Regions from separate parts of the Limosilactobacillus ingluviei str. Autruche 4 genome, predicted to be linked through region 1. Evidence: riboswitches for the same ligand, from Rfam matches in the RefSeq annotation. Region 1 holds a riboswitch; the other holds the start of a gene.

What was found. A riboswitch is a leader RNA that binds a small molecule or an ion and turns the genes downstream of it on or off. The one in region 1 is predicted to bind lysine.
Region 2: another riboswitch for lysine. It lies ahead of lysA (diaminopimelate decarboxylase); the one in region 1 lies ahead of BN54_RS08620 (amino acid permease).

What each region holds. Positions count from the first base shown of each region.
Region 1 is NZ_HE997176.1:109,448-118,361, reverse strand. Features, by position in the region: gene BN54_RS08670 (C39 family peptidase) at 1-1,201, opposite strand, end outside; gene BN54_RS08665 (mucin-binding protein) at 1,371-1,865, opposite strand; gene BN54_RS08660 (hypothetical protein) at 1,993-2,292, opposite strand; gene BN54_RS10330 (hypothetical protein) at 2,347-2,526, shown strand; tRNA gene BN54_RS08650 (tRNA-Pro) at 2,547-2,620, opposite strand; tRNA gene BN54_RS08645 (tRNA-Arg) at 2,629-2,702, opposite strand; tRNA gene BN54_RS08640 (tRNA-Gly) at 2,716-2,787, opposite strand; tRNA gene BN54_RS08635 (tRNA-Leu) at 3,010-3,093, opposite strand; tRNA gene BN54_RS08630 (tRNA-Val) at 3,106-3,178, opposite strand; gene BN54_RS08625 (deoxynucleoside kinase) at 3,237-3,878, opposite strand; gene BN54_RS08620 (amino acid permease) at 3,982-5,463, opposite strand; lysine riboswitch at 5,563-5,737, opposite strand; gene BN54_RS08610 (GNAT family N-acetyltransferase) at 5,778-6,230, opposite strand; gene BN54_RS08605 (lp_1002 family arylesterase) at 6,270-7,091, shown strand; gene pgmB (beta-phosphoglucomutase) at 7,221-7,886, opposite strand; gene BN54_RS08595 (glycoside hydrolase family 65 protein) at 7,980-8,914, opposite strand, start outside.
Region 2 is NZ_HE997173.1:253,490-262,403, forward strand. Features, by position in the region: gene BN54_RS01265 (aspartate kinase) at 1-975, opposite strand, end outside; lysine riboswitch at 1,175-1,358, shown strand; gene lysA (diaminopimelate decarboxylase) at 1,441-2,751, shown strand; gene dapD (2,3,4,5-tetrahydropyridine-2,6-dicarboxylate N-acetyltransferase) at 2,779-3,492, shown strand; gene BN54_RS01280 (N-acetyldiaminopimelate deacetylase) at 3,497-4,666, shown strand; gene dapA (4-hydroxy-tetrahydrodipicolinate synthase) at 4,680-5,609, shown strand; gene dapB (4-hydroxy-tetrahydrodipicolinate reductase) at 5,602-6,366, shown strand; gene BN54_RS01295 (aminotransferase class I/II-fold pyridoxal phosphate-dependent enzyme) at 6,389-7,570, shown strand; gene BN54_RS01300 (aspartate-semialdehyde dehydrogenase) at 7,609-8,661, shown strand; gene BN54_RS01305 (FAD-dependent oxidoreductase) at 8,711-8,914, opposite strand, start outside.

The sequences.
Region 1 (8,914 bases):
CATAGTAGACCTTACGCCGGTCTGGCAGGTTAAACCAGCCACGGGCCATCTCTCCAGACTGCGGATTGAAATAATACCACTGGTGGTTAATCGCTTGTTCGCCATACTGCATCTCACCGGCACCGTTGTAGTAAACCGTCCGCCCGTCCTTGAGCTGAACAAAGCCGGTCTGCATCATCCCGTCAGCCCCAAAGTAACGCCAGTGCCCGTTGGCGTAGGCTTCTCCGTTTTTTACCATTGCCGGGGCATAGTAATAGGTCTTGCCCTGAACTTGTTTCAAGCCCGTCACTTGAGCCCCATTCCAGTCGTCAAAATAGTAGGTCGCCTGACCCACATCCTGTTGGCCGTGCAGCATCCCACGGCCTTGACCATTGGCCTGCAAGTCATAGTAGACCTTACGCTTATCCGGCAGGGTAAACCAGCCCCGCTTCATTGCTCCATTCACCGGGTCAAAGTAGTACCAGCGATGATTGATGGCTTGCTCGCCATAGCGCATCTCACCAGCGCCATTGTAGTAAACCGTCCGCCCGTCCTTGAGTTGAACAAAGCCGGTCTGCATCGTCCCGTCAGCCCCAAAGTAGCGCCAGTGCCCGTTGGCGTAGGCTTCTCTGTTTTTTACCATTGCCGGGGCATAGTAATAGGTCTTGCCCTGAACTTGTTTCAAGCCCGTCACTTGAGCCCCATTCCAGTCGTCAAAATAGTAGGTCGCCTGACCCACGTCCTGTTGGCCGTGCAACATCCCGCGCCCACTTACTTGGTGGTCACCTTTGGTCACGTCGTAATAAACTTGTCGCCCGTCCGGTAGCTTATACCAGCCAGTTTTGACGTCCCCATTTTGCTGATCCAAGAAATACCACTGGCCGGCCACGTTTTGTTCCCCGTATTGCATCTGCTTGGTCGTCGGATGATAGTAAGCCAGCCGCTGATCAGACAGGTTTTGCCACGCACTCAGTGATTGATTCTGGGCATCTTTTAAGTACCAGTGCCCATTTTCGTACACTTCGTGACCCGCAATCGTTGGTGCCTTCGGTTGGGTGGCCACCTGCTTTGGCGTCGTTGCTTGAGGCGTCTGTTGCGGGGCCGGCAGCGGCCCCTCATCCGCGTGAGCCAACACCGGCCAGCTAACGCCCATCACCACGATCCCACTCAACAACCACCGTTTGGTGAAACGAGTAACGGAGTCCCTGCGCAATCGTTTCATCACTTTTTCCTCCTTAAAAATTCACATTTATCTGTTTATTGTACCAAATGCGCAGCAAGCCGGCGACCACTTCGCCAAAAAAAATACCAAAAGCCGCGGCCCCCTAACTTTGCTTAAGAGGCAACGGCTTTGCATCATTTTAATCCTTATTCACTTTAGTTGAGCGCGATTAACCTCCTTCACCTTCATCCCGTCGTTTCCGCTTCAAGCCTAGCAGGGTCAGCAGACCCAAGAGGCTCCAGCCGAGGACACCAGCTGAATTGGTTTGGTCCCCGGTTTGCGGTAAGCGGGCCGGCTGGTCAGTTGGGTGGGTCCCCGCTGAGTCCAGTCCTACGACGTCCTGCAGCTTACCACCAGCCGGGGTTGACTTGACCACCGGTGGTTGCGCCAGCTGATTGCCCTTTGCGGCTTGCTCCCGCGCGTACGTAATCATAACCGTTTGGTCCAGGGTCGCCGCGTCAACCATTGCGCTAGCCACAGCTGCCCGGGACGGCGTGTAGCCTGGGACGCTTGGCACCACATAACTTGGCCATTCCCCGGTCGACCAAGCACTGTAAGTAACTGCTCCCGTCACCTCGTCGACATCCGCCGTCCGAGTCAATGTAGCAGTTTGGCGGACCGACGTTACCGCACCAGTTAGCTTAGGCCGCGTTTCACTTTCCATAAATTTATTACCAATAGGATTCAGCACTTGCCACCAACTTAACTTTTTAAATCACACAAATTATAAAGTATATTATAAGAAACTAAAGAAATCCTCCGCGTCAAACACGCAAAAACCTTACGTTAGACTAATTTTTCGCATACTTCACGTAGACAATTACGATAATAACTATTGAATATCCAATGACGAATGCGAGCACGATGTTGGCTAGCCTTGACAATTCAAAAGCATAAAACAGTAAGGCTATCCTTGGTGTAATGATTGCTGGACTGACAATCTTGCCCATTTTTTTGGCTGCTTCAGAATTGACATTGTTGTTTTCATCACCCCAAAGATTACCAGCTAGTAATCTTAAACTTTTCCCCCGCAGAAAATTTATTCCTAATCCGATAAACAAGACTCCGAAAATAAAAAGAAGCTCTTTCATGCGACTCTCCTGCTATGTAAAACATGGAACAACTCTGGACGAAAGGAAAGCCCAATGTCGACGTTTCAAGCGCTGACGCTGATGATTGCCTTGCTGAATTTTGATTACAGAATCGGCCAAATCTCATTACAGAATCTATTACAGAATTTACCCGGCGAAATGAAACCGGGTGAATTTTGGTGCAATCTCAAGAACGCAAAAAAGGCTTCACCACAAGGATTTAACCTTGGGTGAAGCCCCCTTAATAGCTCAAATCGGAAATACACGATTTGAACGTGCGACCCCTACGTCCCGAACGTAGTGCTCTACCAAGCTGAGCTAATTTCCGAGAAAAAATGCACCCAGAAGGAGTCGAACCTTCAACCTTCTGATTCGTAGTCAGACACTCTATCCAATTGCGCTATGGGTGCGTAATAATTAAAAAGCGGAAGACGGGATTCGAACCCGCGACCCCCACCATGGCAAGGTGATGTTCTACCACTGAACTACTTCCGCAAATGTTTAACTTAGCTTTGAGAAGTTATCCTCTCAACAGTTATATATATTACCGGATCACCCCTGAAGTGTCAACACTATTTCAAAAGTTTTTTGCGAAAATTTGGCCCGTTACGTTTGCCGCTTGATTATCGCTTGCGGGACACTACTTTTATCGTAACTTCGGGGCTGATTCTTCGTTACAAACAGAAAAGCCGGTGGTCTCCCACCGGCTCGCCGATATGCGGATAAGAGGATTCGAACCTCCACGCCACAAGGGACACAAGAACCTAAATCTTGCGCGTCTGCCAGTTCCGCCATATCCGCATAAATAAAAAATGGAGGATACAGGGCTCGAACCTGTGACCCTCTGCTTGTAAGGCAGACGCTCTCCCAACTGAGCTAATCCTCCATGTGTTGAACTCAAACAACTTCTATAGTTTAAGCCCAACGGTGAGATTTTGCAACCCCTATTTCAAATTTAATTCCGTTAATTTTTGATCAACCATCGCCAAGACTTGCTTGGCCGCGGCGGGACTCTCGACAAAATTGTACTTGTCGCCGTCAATCATCATCTTCGGACTTTCGTCGTAGTGCGTATACCAGTCCACGTAGCGCTGATTCAATTCTTCATAATATTGATACAAGCTCGGGTCAGCATCAATTTGTTCGTAAGCTCGGCCCCGCTTTTTAATCCGTTCCAACATCGTCGGGAAAGAAACCTTGATGTGAATCAAGAGGCTCGGCTTCTTGGCTAATGGTTGGTTCGGTAGTTCTTCCAACATATTCCCCAGCAGTGAGGAGTAAATATCGGCTTCCGTCCCCGTCGCCCGGCCCAAATCAGCATTCAAGCGGAACAACAAGTTGTCTTCAAAAATCGACCGATCCAGCACGCTTAACTTGTGTTGGGCCGCTTCCTTGATTTCATCCAAGCGGCGGTTTAAGAAGTAAATTTGCAAGAGGAAGCCGTACTTTTGCGGATCCTGGTAAAAGAGGGGCAAAATCGGGTTGTCATCAACCGATTCATAGTAGGCCTTTGTCCCCAAGTGCTCAGCTAACATTTGCGTCAGACTGGTTTTTCCCGCTCCAATCGTTCCGGCAAGTACAATCATGAATATCCCTCACTTAATTTTTTTGATCCAAAAGTGCAACGCAATCTATTATAACTTTTTCCGACAAAAAAACCACGGGGAAGTCCCCGCGGTTCCAAATTTTTTATGCTTCGTGGTGCGCTTCATCCTCAAAGCTTTCGCCCTTGGTCTTGCGTGACAAGTCGACTTGGTCGAGCGGAATCAACTTTGAACCATAGCGGAACTTGTAGTAGAAGAAGAGAATCAAGACCAGCGGCAAACTCATGTAACTGATCAAAATGTTAGACCAATCCAGCTTTAAGAAAGCATCGATGTTTTGCCCGGCAATTACGACAATGCACAAAATAAAAGCAAAGATCGGCCCAAATGGGAAGAGCAAGGCATGATACTTTAATTCCTTCACGTCATGCCCTTGGGCAATGAAGGCCCGACGGAAGCGGTAGTGGCTGATCGCAATCCCAAACCAAGCGATGAACCCACACAAGCCCGAGGCCGCGACTAAGTAATTGTAGGCTTCCGGTCCGATAAACTGGGTCAACCAAACCAAGACCCCGACCACCGTGGTCCCTAACAAACCGTAGATTGGAATCCCCCGCTTGTTGACAATCCCGAAGATCTTCCACGCGTAGCCTTCTCGCGCTTGGGAGTACAACATCCGCGTTGAAGCATACATCCAGGAGTTGGCCGCCGACAGGACCGCGACTAAGATCACGGCGTTCATCACACTGGCCGCCGCCGCCAACCCGGCCCGTTGGAAGACCAGGGTAAACGGACTCGTCACAATGTCTTGGACGTCGGCACTCAAGAGGTTCTTATTCGTGTACGGCAAGATTACGGCAATCACAAAAATCGTCAAAATGTAGAACAAGAGGATCCGCCAGAAGGTCGACTTGATCGCTTCAGGCACGCTCTTTTCAGGATTGGCCGATTCTCCGGCCGCAATCCCGATCATTTCCGTCCCTTGGAAGGAGAATCCGGCTACTAAGAAGACCGAGATAATCCCGGGCACCCCGTGGACAAACGGCGCATCCTTATAGGTAAAGTTGCGCATACCAATCGGCGCTTGGCCCCCCATAATCCCAAAGATTACTAAGACCCCGACGATTAAGAAGGCCACTACGGCTAGGACCTTGATCAAGGCCAGCCAAAATTCGGTTTCCCCGTAGGAGCGGACCGACAGGTAATTGATAATGAAGATGACTAAGAAGATCACCCCACTAAACATCCAGGCCGGTACGTGCGGGAACCAGAAGTTCATCACCAGCCCGACGGTCGTAATTTCCACCGGCACAGTAATCGCGGCGTTAAACCAGTAGTTCCACCCGAGGGCAAAGCCCAAGGCCGGACTGACAAACTTACCGGCATACGCCGCAAACGAACCGGTCAGGGGGATGTAGGTTGCCATTTCGGCCAAACTGGTCATCAAGAAGTAGACCATAATCCCCATCACCCCGTACGCAATCAACGCCCCCCCGGGACCGGCGGTGGTAATTGCCGAACCCGAAGCGATGAACAACCCGGTCCCAATTGAGCCCCCGAGGGCAATCATCGACAGGTGCCGAGTTTGAAGGGAGCGCTTAATCTGCCCTTCATTCTTTGTATCCATTTCAATTTCCTCCTAAGCTGAAATTATTGCAGCTAATTTTAAAGCTAAGAAAAAAGGGATTGACCGCAAAACGCCCGGTCAATCCCACTATTCCAGCGATGAATTGGAAGCGCCCCGCGATATTCGCGACAGTCCGTGACCTCTTAAGCCACGACCCAACCAAAACAGCCACAAGCCTATTTTGATTTCGGCACCCCGCCCTTTCCTTTCCGTTCCCAGCCGCTTGCTCGGCTCCCACAAAGTACTGATGAAGGGTGCAACCTCTTCTCTTAAACTTTTTTCATTATAACGACCCGGTTGGCAGAATGCAAGATTTAATCTCGTCCGCGTCGGTACGTTAAGACGGCCCCCTGCGTTTGGCGCTGGAAGTCATTGTGTTCCAACACCCGCTGGGAAGCCTGGTTGGTAGCTGTTACTTCCGCCACCAACGCTAACGTCGGGTTGGCCCGCAAAAAAGTAGCCACTGCCGCTGTCATCAAACCGTGGCCTTGCCAAGCCGGTGCTAACAGGTAACCCAACGCCCACTCAGCTTCCGCTTGCGGAAAGGTCGCAATCATCCCCACTAATTGTTCTCCGGCCCACAAGCCCCATAAATACCGCTCTTGCAGCCAATTGATGACAGCCCACTGACGCAAGGCTGGATCTGGCGCCAAGGTCAAACCGGCCGCCCGCGTCAGGGCGTCATCCGCTAGCAAAGCCATCACCGCTGGCAAATCAGCCGACGTCAGCCAACGACCCTTTAACTTTGCTTGTTGAGCATTTTGCATTACAATTACCCCCAGACGACACAATTGAGAAAGAAGTTGATGACGATGCAAGTCCAAACGTATTCACTAACGACCGCCCACCGGACCACACCGGCGACTTTGACGGCCTACCTGCAGACCCCGACCCCTGGTAGTACGGTTCAGCAATTTGCGCCGCTCTTAATTATTCCAGGCGGCTCGATGACCCATATTCCAGTTGAAGAAACCGAAAAGACGGCCCTCGCCTTTGCCAGCCGGGGCTTTCAAGTTTTCATTCTACGCTATTCCTTTGTCAGTGACCAGACCCCGCTCTATCCGGCGCCCCTGTATGATTTGGCCCAAGCCGTCGCCATGATCAACGCCCACCGGGCCCCTTGGCACCTTAATGACCAACTCCACCTCCTCGGCTTTTCGGCCGGCGGCCAAGTCACGGCCCTCTTTAATGATTACTGGGACGCCCCGTGGCTAGCCCAGGGCGCCGGCGTTTCGACTGCTGAGTTGGCCTTTACCGATCTAATTTTGGGCTACCCCGTGATCGATCTGGACGCAGGTTTCCCAACTGACGCGCCGACCCAGGCCCAGTGGACCGATACCCCGGCCCAGTACAATGCCAGCCAGCACGTGACTGCCACCAACCGCCCGACCTTTTTATGGGCCACGCTGGACGACCCGATCGTCCCGGTGCAAAATACGATCAATTATTTCCTGGCCCAACAAGCCGCGGGTATTTCCCAGGAAATTCACCTCTTTGAACACGGCCCGCACGGCATGGACCTGGCCAATGCCCTGGTCGCCCATCATCCAGCGGGCAACCAGCCCCACGTGGCGCACTGGGTCGACTTAGCAGTTGAATGGCTCCAGTCTGACCATCACCAATTCTAAGAGGCTGAGAAGAAACTATCTTTTCGGCTAAATCTTAGCAAGTAGCGACAACAAAAAGCGCTAGAAATCAACGTTTTCAGTAACGTGGTTTCTAGCGCTTTTGAACTTTTAAGACTTTTTCCCAACTTCTTATTCACCTAAGGCTGCTCGCAAGTTAGCCAGGCTAACCTGGGCGGTATCGGTAAACTTCACAGCGGCAGCACTCAATTGGTCACCAATCCCAATTGACAGCTCACCCGCTCCGTTGATTGATTGGATCCCCGCCGCGGAGTCTTCCAACCCGGCGACTTGATCAGCCGGCAGGTTCATTACTTCGGCCGCCCGGGCAAAGATTTCCGGGTCCGGCTTACCGGCGTGCAGGGTCGCTGGGTCGACAATCCCGACAAAGTAATCGGTCAAGCCCAGGTACTTGAGAATCTTTGGTGCATTCTTCGACGCTGAAGCCAGGGCCATTTGGTAGCCCCCGGCGCGTAATTCATCCAAGAACGCCTGCATCCCCGGCAGGATGTCAGCCGGCGTCAAAGTGGCAATCAGCTTGCCATAGTTGTCATTCTTTTCCGCCGCCAGGGCTTCCTTTTCGGCTAAAGAGTAGTCATTTTTGTGCCCCCCGGCCTTGAGAATCATTTCCAAGGAGTCCATCCGGCTGACCCCTTTTAAGGCTTCTTGCAATTCGGGGGTCCATTCGGTGCCGACTTTAGTGGCCGTCTGGTGCCAAGCCTGACTGTGGAACTTGGCCGTGTCCGCAATTACCCCATCTAAATCGAAGGCAAATCCTTTTATGTCTGCAAATTTCATGAATAATTCCTCCCGGTTAAAGCCAAGGGGGCGGGGTTACCCCCGCCCCCTTAGCGATCGTCTATGCCTACAGCGTGTTTTATTTCAACTTAATTACTTTAATTCTAACTTTTCACCAGCCAGGTCAATCGTCAGTGGTTCCCCACTGATCAATTCAGCCTTGGCCCCGTCTTTATCAACCGTGACTTCAATTACCCGGCCGCGGAATTGTTGACGGAATTGGTAGGAATCCCACTTCTTTGGCAGGAATGGGGCGTAATGCAATTGGCCATCCCGAACCCGCATGCCCGCGAAGCCTTGCACGATGTCGATCCAACTCCCGGTCATGGACGTAATGTGCAGTCCATCGGCCGTGTCGTTGTTGTAGTTGTCCAAGTCTAAGCGGGCAGAGCGTTCATACATTTCGACCGCCTTATCTTCGTAACCAATATCAGCGGCAATGACCGAGTACACGGATGCCGACAGACTGGATTCGTGGACCGTAAATTGTTCGTAGAAGTCGAAGTTGCGCTTCTTTTCTTCCGGCGTAAAGTCATCCATGAAGTCCCAGATCCCTTGGATGACGTCCCCTTGCTTCACGTACGGGGAACGCAGGATCTTGTCCCACGACCAATTTTGGTTCAGTGGCAATTGGTCACTTGGAATCTCACCCACTGGGATCAGATCCTTGTCCATAAAGCCGTCATTTTCTGGGAAGATCCGCCGTTCTTCATCGTACGGCAGGTACATATTATCCACGATTGACTTCCAGTGGCGCTTTTCGTCTTCAGTGACCGCTAAGTCAGCCGCTACCTCGGCGTCCACTTCGGCCAAGACTTCTAAGGTGTACTTGAGCGTCCATTGGCACAGCAGGTTGGTGTACCAGTCGTTATTGACGTTGTTGTCGTATTCGTCTGGTCCCGTGACCCCGTGAAGCATGTACTTGTTGGCCCGTTGGGAGTAGTGGACCCGGTCGGCCCAGAAGCGCGAAATTTCGGTTAAGACCTTGGCCCCTTCGTGCAAGACGTAGGACTTGTCGCCGGTGTAGT
Region 2 (8,914 bases), on a different contig from region 1:
GAAGCCAGCTTCCTTGTTTAGCAAGTATTTATGCAAATAAAGGGCAGCAAAGTGCTTGCCAGCGGCGATCCCGGTAATGGGCCGGGTCGGGGTAAAATCACGATCGGTTACGATCATGGTCCCAGGCTTATCCGGAGCCAATGTATTCTTGACGTTAATTGGTACGCGGGCGGCGATGGCTGGGAGCAGTGCTTCATCGTGGAAGACGGAGAAACCAGCGTAAGACAGCTCGCGCATTTCCCGGTAGGTCATCACTTTAATCGGCGCTGGGGCGGCAACTAACTTTGGATCGACGGAAAAAATGGCGTCAACGTCAGTAAAATTTTCGTAACGTTCGGCCCCTAAGCCGCGGGCTAAAATAGCGCCGGTAACGTCAGAGCCACCCCGTGAAAAGGTGGCAATGTAGCCGGCCATGGTAAACCCAAAGAACCCAGGAACGACGATTCGCTCATCTGGAGCTAACTGAAAGTCTGCCAGTAAGTGATAAGTTTCTGGGGCCACCATGGCGTTATTAGGGGTCCCCGTAACCATAATCCCAATTTCTTTAGGATCAACAAACCGGGCCTTAAGTCCCAGGTGATTTAAAATGGCAGCCAACAACTGCGCGTTTAAGCGTTCACCATGCGCCTTAAAGGTTGCGAGGCGGTAAGCAGCCGTTGGATAATCACCGTTTGGCAACTCATTTAACGCGCCTTTAATGGGCGTTAAGGCGCTTGCGGGTAAATTAAAGTGCGCGGCAATGGCTTGGTAACGGTCAAAAATTTCCTTGATGATGGCTTGAGAATTTTGCTGGTTTTGGACGCTTTGCGCGTATTGAATCAACAGATCCGTGACCTTGGTATCGTCGTGATGACGTTTGCCCGGGGCGGACGTAACGATTACTTGCCGGGCCGGATCGGCTTGGATAATGCGGACCGCTTGTGCGACAGCTGCTCCGTTTGCCAACGAACTGCCACCGAATTTAATGACTTTCATAATTATGCACTCCTTGGTAATTAACCGAAAATATTTTAATAGAATTCTAACACTATTTTTCGGTCTGACAAGTAAAAAGTGCAGATAAAACGTTGTACTAACGAGTCAGAAACAGGTTCAAACAATAGTAGAAAAACGATGAAATTAAAACGAAATTAAAAAAGACTTGACGTCGTCGCCAAATAATTATAAACTACCAGTAAATCGAAGAGGCGCAGCCAACAAGAGTAACGATTTGGAGTTTTTCTCAACGAGGAAGAATTGCGAAAGGGGAGGTTGCCGAAGCGATCATGGATGAGAATTAAATGATCAGCTGGGTCGGCGCAGAAGATGCGTCGGACTGTCGTAGGACAATAAGAGCCTGCGGTGCGCTATCGACTTTATTCAAGGAACCCAAACTTGGTAAGCCCCGAAGTGCACCCACTTTGGGGCTTTTTAAGTGCCTGCAGAAACGGGAGGATTTCAATGCAACAAACAACGCAACCACTAGCAGTGAATGCAGCCGGCCATTTAGAAATTGGTGGGGTTGATAGTTTAGCGTTAGCAAAGCAATATCAAACCCCATTGGTCGTCTACGATGTGGCAAAAATTCGGGAACAAATTCGGCGCTTTAAGCAGGTGTTTGAAGCCGCAGGAGTTGAGTACGCCGTTTCTTTTGCCAGCAAGGCGCTGTCGATCAAAGCGATCTACCAGGTGATGCAAGCCGAAGGTGCGCACGCGGATGTGGTGTCTGGTGGTGAAATTTATACTGCGCAAACCGCAGGATTTCCAATGGCCAGGGTCAGTTTTCATGGTAATAATAAATCCCGGGCCGAATTGGAACAAGCACTGGATGCTGGGGTCGGCATGATTGTCGTTGACAATTTTCATGAAATTGAATTGTTGAAAACATTATTAACGGAACGAAATGTCATGCAAAAGGTCATGGTGCGGATTACCCCAGGCATTACCGCCCACACCAACGAATATATTCAAACCGGTCAGGTTGATTCCAAATTTGGTTTTGATCTGGCCTCAGGGCAAGCGGATCAAGCAATTCAGGCTCTGTTAGCGGATTCGCACTTCAAAGTAATGGGTTTGCATGCCCACATTGGCTCCCAAATCTTTGACGTGCAAGGTTTTGCGGGGGTGGCACAGAAACTAGTTGAAGTGGCTAAGCACTGGCAAACTAAGTTTGATTATGTACCAACGATTGTCAATGTTGGGGGCGGCTTTGGAATTCGGTACGTCAGTGCTGATCATCCCAAAGCTCCCGAACAATTTGTGGCCACAATTGTCAGCGAGATCCAAAAGGCGACCCAGGCCGCTAACTTGCCAATGCCGGCGATTTGGATTGAACCTGGGCGGTCACTAGTGGGGCCAGCCGGTTTTAATCTTTACACGGTGGGCAGTCGCAAGGAAATTCCTGGTTACGCCCCGTTTGTGTCAGTTGACGGGGGGATGGGTGATAACATCCGGCCGGCTTTATACCAAGCGGAATATGAAACAGTGTTGGCTAAGGCCCCCCAAGCCCCAGCAGAAGAAACGGTGCGCATTGCAGGGAAGTATTGTGAGTCTGGGGATATTTTGAGTCAACACCAAGCTTTACCGAAGACCGTTCCTGGCGACGTCTTGGCAATGCTGGCAACCGGGGCCTATGGTTTCTCGATGGCTTCAAATTATAACCGGAACCCGCGGCCGGCCGTCGTATTTGCTGAAAATGGTCAGAGCCAACTGGTGGTGAAGCGGGAAAGCTACGCGGACCTGGTTCAAAATGATTTAGACTACCGAGCATAATTATTACCTATTATATTGGAGGATAAAATGGCAACTTTAGATGCACAAGCAATTATTAATTACATCGCAACAGCAGAAAAGAAGACGCCCGTCAAGGTTTACCTCAAGGGAGCGAACTTAACGGCCCTGGATTATCCTGCGGGCACTGAACCGTTTGTGGAAGCGCACAGCGGGGTCTTGTTTGGGGATTGGCAAGTAATCAAGCCATTCTTGGCTGCGCATGAAACGGTCTTTACTGGGGTGCGGGTTGAAAACAATGCCCGCAATTCGGCAGTGCCGTTGTTGGACTTAAAGGAAGTCAACGCCCGGATTGAACCCGGCGCCATTATTCGGGATCAAGTTGTGATTGGTGATAATGCCGTTGTGATGATGGGAGCGACCATTAATATTGGCGCCGAAGTTGGTGCCGGTTCAATGATTGATATGGGAGCGATCCTTGGTGGTCGGGCCATCGTCGGTAAGAACTGCCACATTGGTGCCGGGACGGTCTTGGCTGGGGTAGTGGAACCAGCTAGTGCGCAACCAGTCCGGGTTGATGATGATGTCTTGATTGGTGCCAATGCCGTTGTGATCGAAGGGGTTCACATTGGAAAAGGAGCGGTTGTCGCGGCCGGGGCGGTCGTAGTTGAAGACGTCCCAGCGGGCAAAGTAGTGGCTGGGGTCCCGGCCCGGGTGATCAAAGATGTTGATGAACAAACGTCCAGTAAGACGGGGTTAGAAGCTGATTTAAGAAAGTTGTGATTAAATGAGTTTAACAGAAGCAGAATTAATTCAGATTCGCCGTCATTTGCACCAAATTCCGGAATTGGCCTTGCAAGAAGTTCAGACCCATGCCTATCTTCGCTCGGTAATTGAACAGTTGGCGACGCCCTTCATGGAGCTTAAGACCCCGGCTGAGTTGCCAACGGCCCTCTTGGTTTTGATCAAGGGAACGGCGCCCCGCCGGACAATTGGTTACCGTGCCGATATTGATGCTTTGCCAGTCACTGAGGCCACCGGCTTACCATATGCTTCTAAGCACCCAGGGGTGATGCACGCTTGTGGTCACGACGTGCACATGACAGTGGCGTTGGGCGTCTTAAGTTACTTTGCCAGTCACCGGCCCCAAGATAATCTGCTCTTTTTCTTTCAACCAGCTGAAGAAAGTGAAAACGGTGGTAAATTGGCGTATGAAGCGGGGGTTTTTACCGGTCAGTGGCGACCGGATGAATTCTACGGCTTGCATGACAATCCTGAGCTACCGGCCGGTGCAATTGGTTGTCGCTTAGGGACTTTGTTTGCAGGGACCACTGAATTTAATATTGAAATCGAAGGGGTTGGCGGGCACGCGGCCTTTCCTCATCAGGCCAATGATGCGGTGGTGGCGATGGGCACCCTGATTACTCAAATTCAAACAATTGTGGCCCGCAACGTGGATCCCATCCAAAGTGGGGTGGTGACAATTGGTAAGGTGCAAGCAGGAACGATTCGTAATGTGATTGCTGATCACGCCCGCTTAGAAGGGACGATTCGGGGGCTGACCCAAGCCATGATTCTGACCATTGATGAGCGCTTAAAAGCCTTGTGTCAAGGTTTAGAGACGGCATTTGGGGTTAAGGTCAAGCTGACTTTAAACCAAGGTGGCTACTGGCCGGTTGAAAACAACCCAGCTTTGACGAAGCACTTGATTGAATATATGCGATCAGCGCCAGCCGTCAATTATGTTGAAACGGCGCCGGCAATGACAGGGGAAGACTTTGGCTATTTATTGGCGAAATTTCCGGGGACGATGTTTTGGCTGGGGGTCGATTGTAATGCGCAATTACACTCGGCCAAATTAGCCCCACAGGAAAAGGCGATTCAGGCAGGGGTAACCGCGATTACGGGTTTCTTAACTGCCCGTATGCAACAAAACTATGAAGTAACGGCCAAATAAGGGAGGCACAACGATGGATTTAAAAGCAGCAGATTTAATGGTGGCAATTGTCACCCCGTTCACGGAAGCAAATGAAATTAATTACCCAGCGTTAGACCAACTGACGGAACATTTATTGGCAAATGGTGCCAATGGGTTTGTGATTGGGGGAACGACGGGCGAAACGCCGACCTTGTCACATGACGAAAAGTTAGCCTTGTATCGGCACTTTGGTGCTTTAGTGGCGGGGCGCGTTCCCGTCATTGCCGGGACTGGCAGCAACAATACTGCCGAAACGATTGCCTTTACAAACGAAGTGGCGACCATTGATGGGATTGATGCCGCTTTGGTAGTGGTTCCGCCGTATAATAAGCCGAACCAACGGGGGATGCTGGCCCACTTCACAGCAGTTGCTGATGCGGTTGATTTGCCAATTATGATTTACAATATCCCGGGTCGGACGGGCGTTAAGATGGAAGTAGCGACCTTATTACAATTGGCGCAACATCCCCAAATTGTCGGGGTTAAGCAATGTGCCAGTCTCCCAGAAATGCAAGCTTTAATCGAACAGGCACCGGCAGATTTTGCAATTTTCTCTGGTGAAGATGAACAAGCCTTGGTTACGAAAGTCTTAGGCGGTGCCGGGGTTATCTCTGTTGCGGGGCATGTTTACATCACCCAGTTGCGGGCCATGTACGATGCCTTAGCGCAAGGTGATGTGGCCAAGGCAGGTCAATTGCAACGTTGGTTGACGCCCCGCATGGCGGCGCTCTTTATGTATCCTTCCCCATCACCAGTGAAGGCCGTTTTAAATGCGCAAGGTTTTGCGGTTGGGGGATGTCGCTTGCCAATCGTAACGTTAAATGACGCAGAGAAACAAGAATTGGCTACGGCGTTGCAACTTCCAGCCAGCGCTTTAACTGATCAGCTACCGTTGGATCTAGGAGGTGATTTGGATGCCTAAGGTTTTAATTGCTGGTTATACTGGGGCGATGGGCCGGTATGCGACGGCTTTAGTCAATGGAATGGCTGATTTTGAAGTTACCGCTGGTTTGGCGCCACATGATGCCCCGACGGAATTGCCAGCGGGTGCCAAACGTTATCATTCATTAGCGGAAGTCGAAGCTGGCGTGGCTGATATTTGGCTAGATTTTACCGTGCCCGGAGCGGTGAAAGGAAACGTAACCTATGCGTTAACGCATGGCTTTACCCCGATTGTCGGGACGACGGGCTTGAGTCCGGCTGATGTTGCAGAATTGCAAGATTTGGCGAAGCAAAATGGGCAAGGTGGTTTGATTGCTCCCAACTTTGGTATGAGTGCGGTCTTATTAATGAAGTTTGCTAAGGAAGCGGCCACCTATTTCCCGGATGCAGAAGTAATTGAGATGCACCACGAAGATAAAAAGGATGCCCCGTCCGGGACGGCGCTGACTACCGCCCAAATGATTGCTGCCGCGCGGACCAGTCATCCCCGTCCCCACAGCAGTCAGGAAAGTGTCCCTGGGGCGTTGGGCGCGCAAGTCGATGGTGTGGCAGTTCACGCGGTTCGCTTACCAGGGTACGTTGCCCATGAACAAGTTTTGTTCGGGGGTCCCGGCGAAGCCTTGACCATTCGTCAGGATTCGTTTGACCGTTCTTCATTTATGAGTGGGGTCAAAGTTGCCCTAGAAAAGGCGGCTGATTTAAACGAGTTGGTCTTTGGACTAGAAACGATTTTGTAATGAAATAAAAAGGGGTTACAGCATGCCACAATTAGCACACGCACTACACGGGATGGGAAACCGGATTTTACAACAAACGCCACCAGCGCAAATTCGCGCGTTTGACCAAGAAATTTCGGCCGTACCAGAGCTAGTTAAATTAACTTTAGGTGAGCCGGGTTTTGATGTCCCGACGCACATTAAACAAGCCGCCATCCAAAGTATTCACGATAATGATTCGCACTATGCGGCAGCAGCCGGGAAATTGCCACTGCGGCAAGCTATTGCAACCAATTTAAAACAACGCTATGGGGTTGATTACCAACCGGATGGTGAGGTGGTTGTAACTAATGGGGCGACCGAAGCCTTAACGGCAAGCCTGTTAAGTTTACTGAATCCTGGCGATAAAGTAATTATTCCCACCCCAGGTTATGCCTTGTATCAACCGTTAGTTGCCTACACGGGCGCCCAACCCGTGGAAGTTAATACCCGGGCGGATGGGTTTGTTTTGACGCCGGAAAAGTTAGCCGCTGTCATTGAGGCCAACGCGCCAGTAAAGGCCCTGCTGTTAAATTTCCCGGTCAATCCAACGGGCCGAACTTATCAGCAAGCTGAATTAGCTGCCTTGGCCGCAGTGGCTAAACAGTACCATCTTTTGGTCTTGGCGGATGAAATCTATGGGGATTTGACGTATGATCATCGCCATTACTCGATGGTTGAAGCCTTGCCTGAGCAAACGGTGTTGATTTCGGGGCTGTCTAAGTCACACGCGATGACGGGGTGGCGGATTGGGTATCTCGCGGGCCCGGCCGCGTTGGTTCAGCAAATTGCTAAGATGCATTCGTTTTTAGTGACGTGCATTAATGATACAGCCCAAGCTGCTGCACTCGAGGCAATTGAAAATGGCCAGGACGATCCCGTCAAGTTCCGGCAGGAATACGAGCACCGCCGGAACTTAATGATCGAAGCGCTCACGGCGGCTGGCTTTGAAATGGCAACCCCTGAGGGGGCCTTCTACCTGTTTGCCAAGATTCCTGCTCAATATGGCGATGATGATTTTGCCTTTGCGCGGGTCTTGGCCAAGCAAGCGCGGGTCGGGGTAATTCCTGGTAGCGTCTTTGGTCCTGGCGGTGAAGGGTACGTCCGGTTGTCATACGCCGCTGATGAAGCCGATATTAAAGTGGCCATGGCGCGCATCCAAGCCTTTATGGCGGCCCAAAATTAAAGTGATTAGCAAAACGAGTGAAGCAAAAGGAGACAATTATGGCAAAGGAATATGTAGTAGCAATTCTAGGGGCAACCGGCGCGGTTGGGCACCGGATGATTGAACAATTGGCAGCGTCCTCGATTCCAGTCAAGCAAGTAAAGTTATTAGCATCGGCCCGGTCAGCGGGGAAGCAAATGCAATTTCGGGATCAGATGCTGACGGTTGAAGAAACCACCCCGGCTTCTTTTGAGGGGGTGGACTTGGTATTGAGTTCGGCTGGCGGTGCCACGTCAAAGCGGTTCTTACCCGAAGCAGTTAAGCGGGGAGCGGTTTGTGTGGATAACACCAGTTATTTCCGGATGGACCCAACAGTACCATTAGTGGTTCCTGAAGTTAATCCCGAGGCCTTGGCCCACCACCAGGGGATTATTGCCAACCCGAATTGTTCAACCATTCAAATGGTTGTGGCCTTGGAACCAATTCGACAGGCCTTTGGTTTAAAGCAAGTGATTGTGTCGACTTATCAGGCAGCCTCCGGAGCGGGCCAAAGCGCATTAAATGAATTTAAGGCCCAAGCCCAAGCCTACTTAAATGGCGAAGAAATGCAGGCGGAAATTCTGCCAACGAAAGGGGATAAGCGCCACTATCCCTTGGCCTTTAATTTGTTGCCGCAAATCGATGTCTTAGAAGAAAACGGGTACTCGCATGAAGAATGGAAGATGATTCATGAAACCAAGAAGATCATGTTTGGCGACATGAATTCACCAGCCGTTAAGGTAACGGCCACTTGTGTCCGGGTGCCAGTGGCAATTGGTCACGGGGAATCCGTCTACTTTACGGTAGAAGATGAAACGGCTACGGCTGAACAAATTCGGGCGGTCTTGGCCCAAGCCCCAGGGGTAGTTGTGCAAGATGATTTAGCCAACCAAGTCTACCCCCAACCACTGCAAGCTGAAGGTAAAGGGGATACTTTTGTCGGTCGGATCCGGCCGGATTATGAAAATCCAGGTGCCTTTAACATGTGGATCGTCGCCGATAACCTGCTCAAAGGGGCGGCTTTGAATGCCGTTCAAAACGCGGAAGAATTGGTTAAGCGAGGCTTGATTTAAAGTAAAAAAGCGATGATGAAGCCAAAATTCATCATCGCTTTTTACGTTGCTAGTAGCCGTAGAGGACATCGCGGTGGATTTGATCGGCGTTAATTGCGCCTGTAGTTGTTAAGAAGGTTTGGACCGCGTCGACGACGGTTTCACTGCCAGAGAGGAAATAATCGGCAGTGTTGCCGTAGTGTTGGGTAGTTGCTAACAAAGCGGCTTGGGCTGCCTGACGATTTTTTACAATGTGCAAGTGGAAATTAGCATG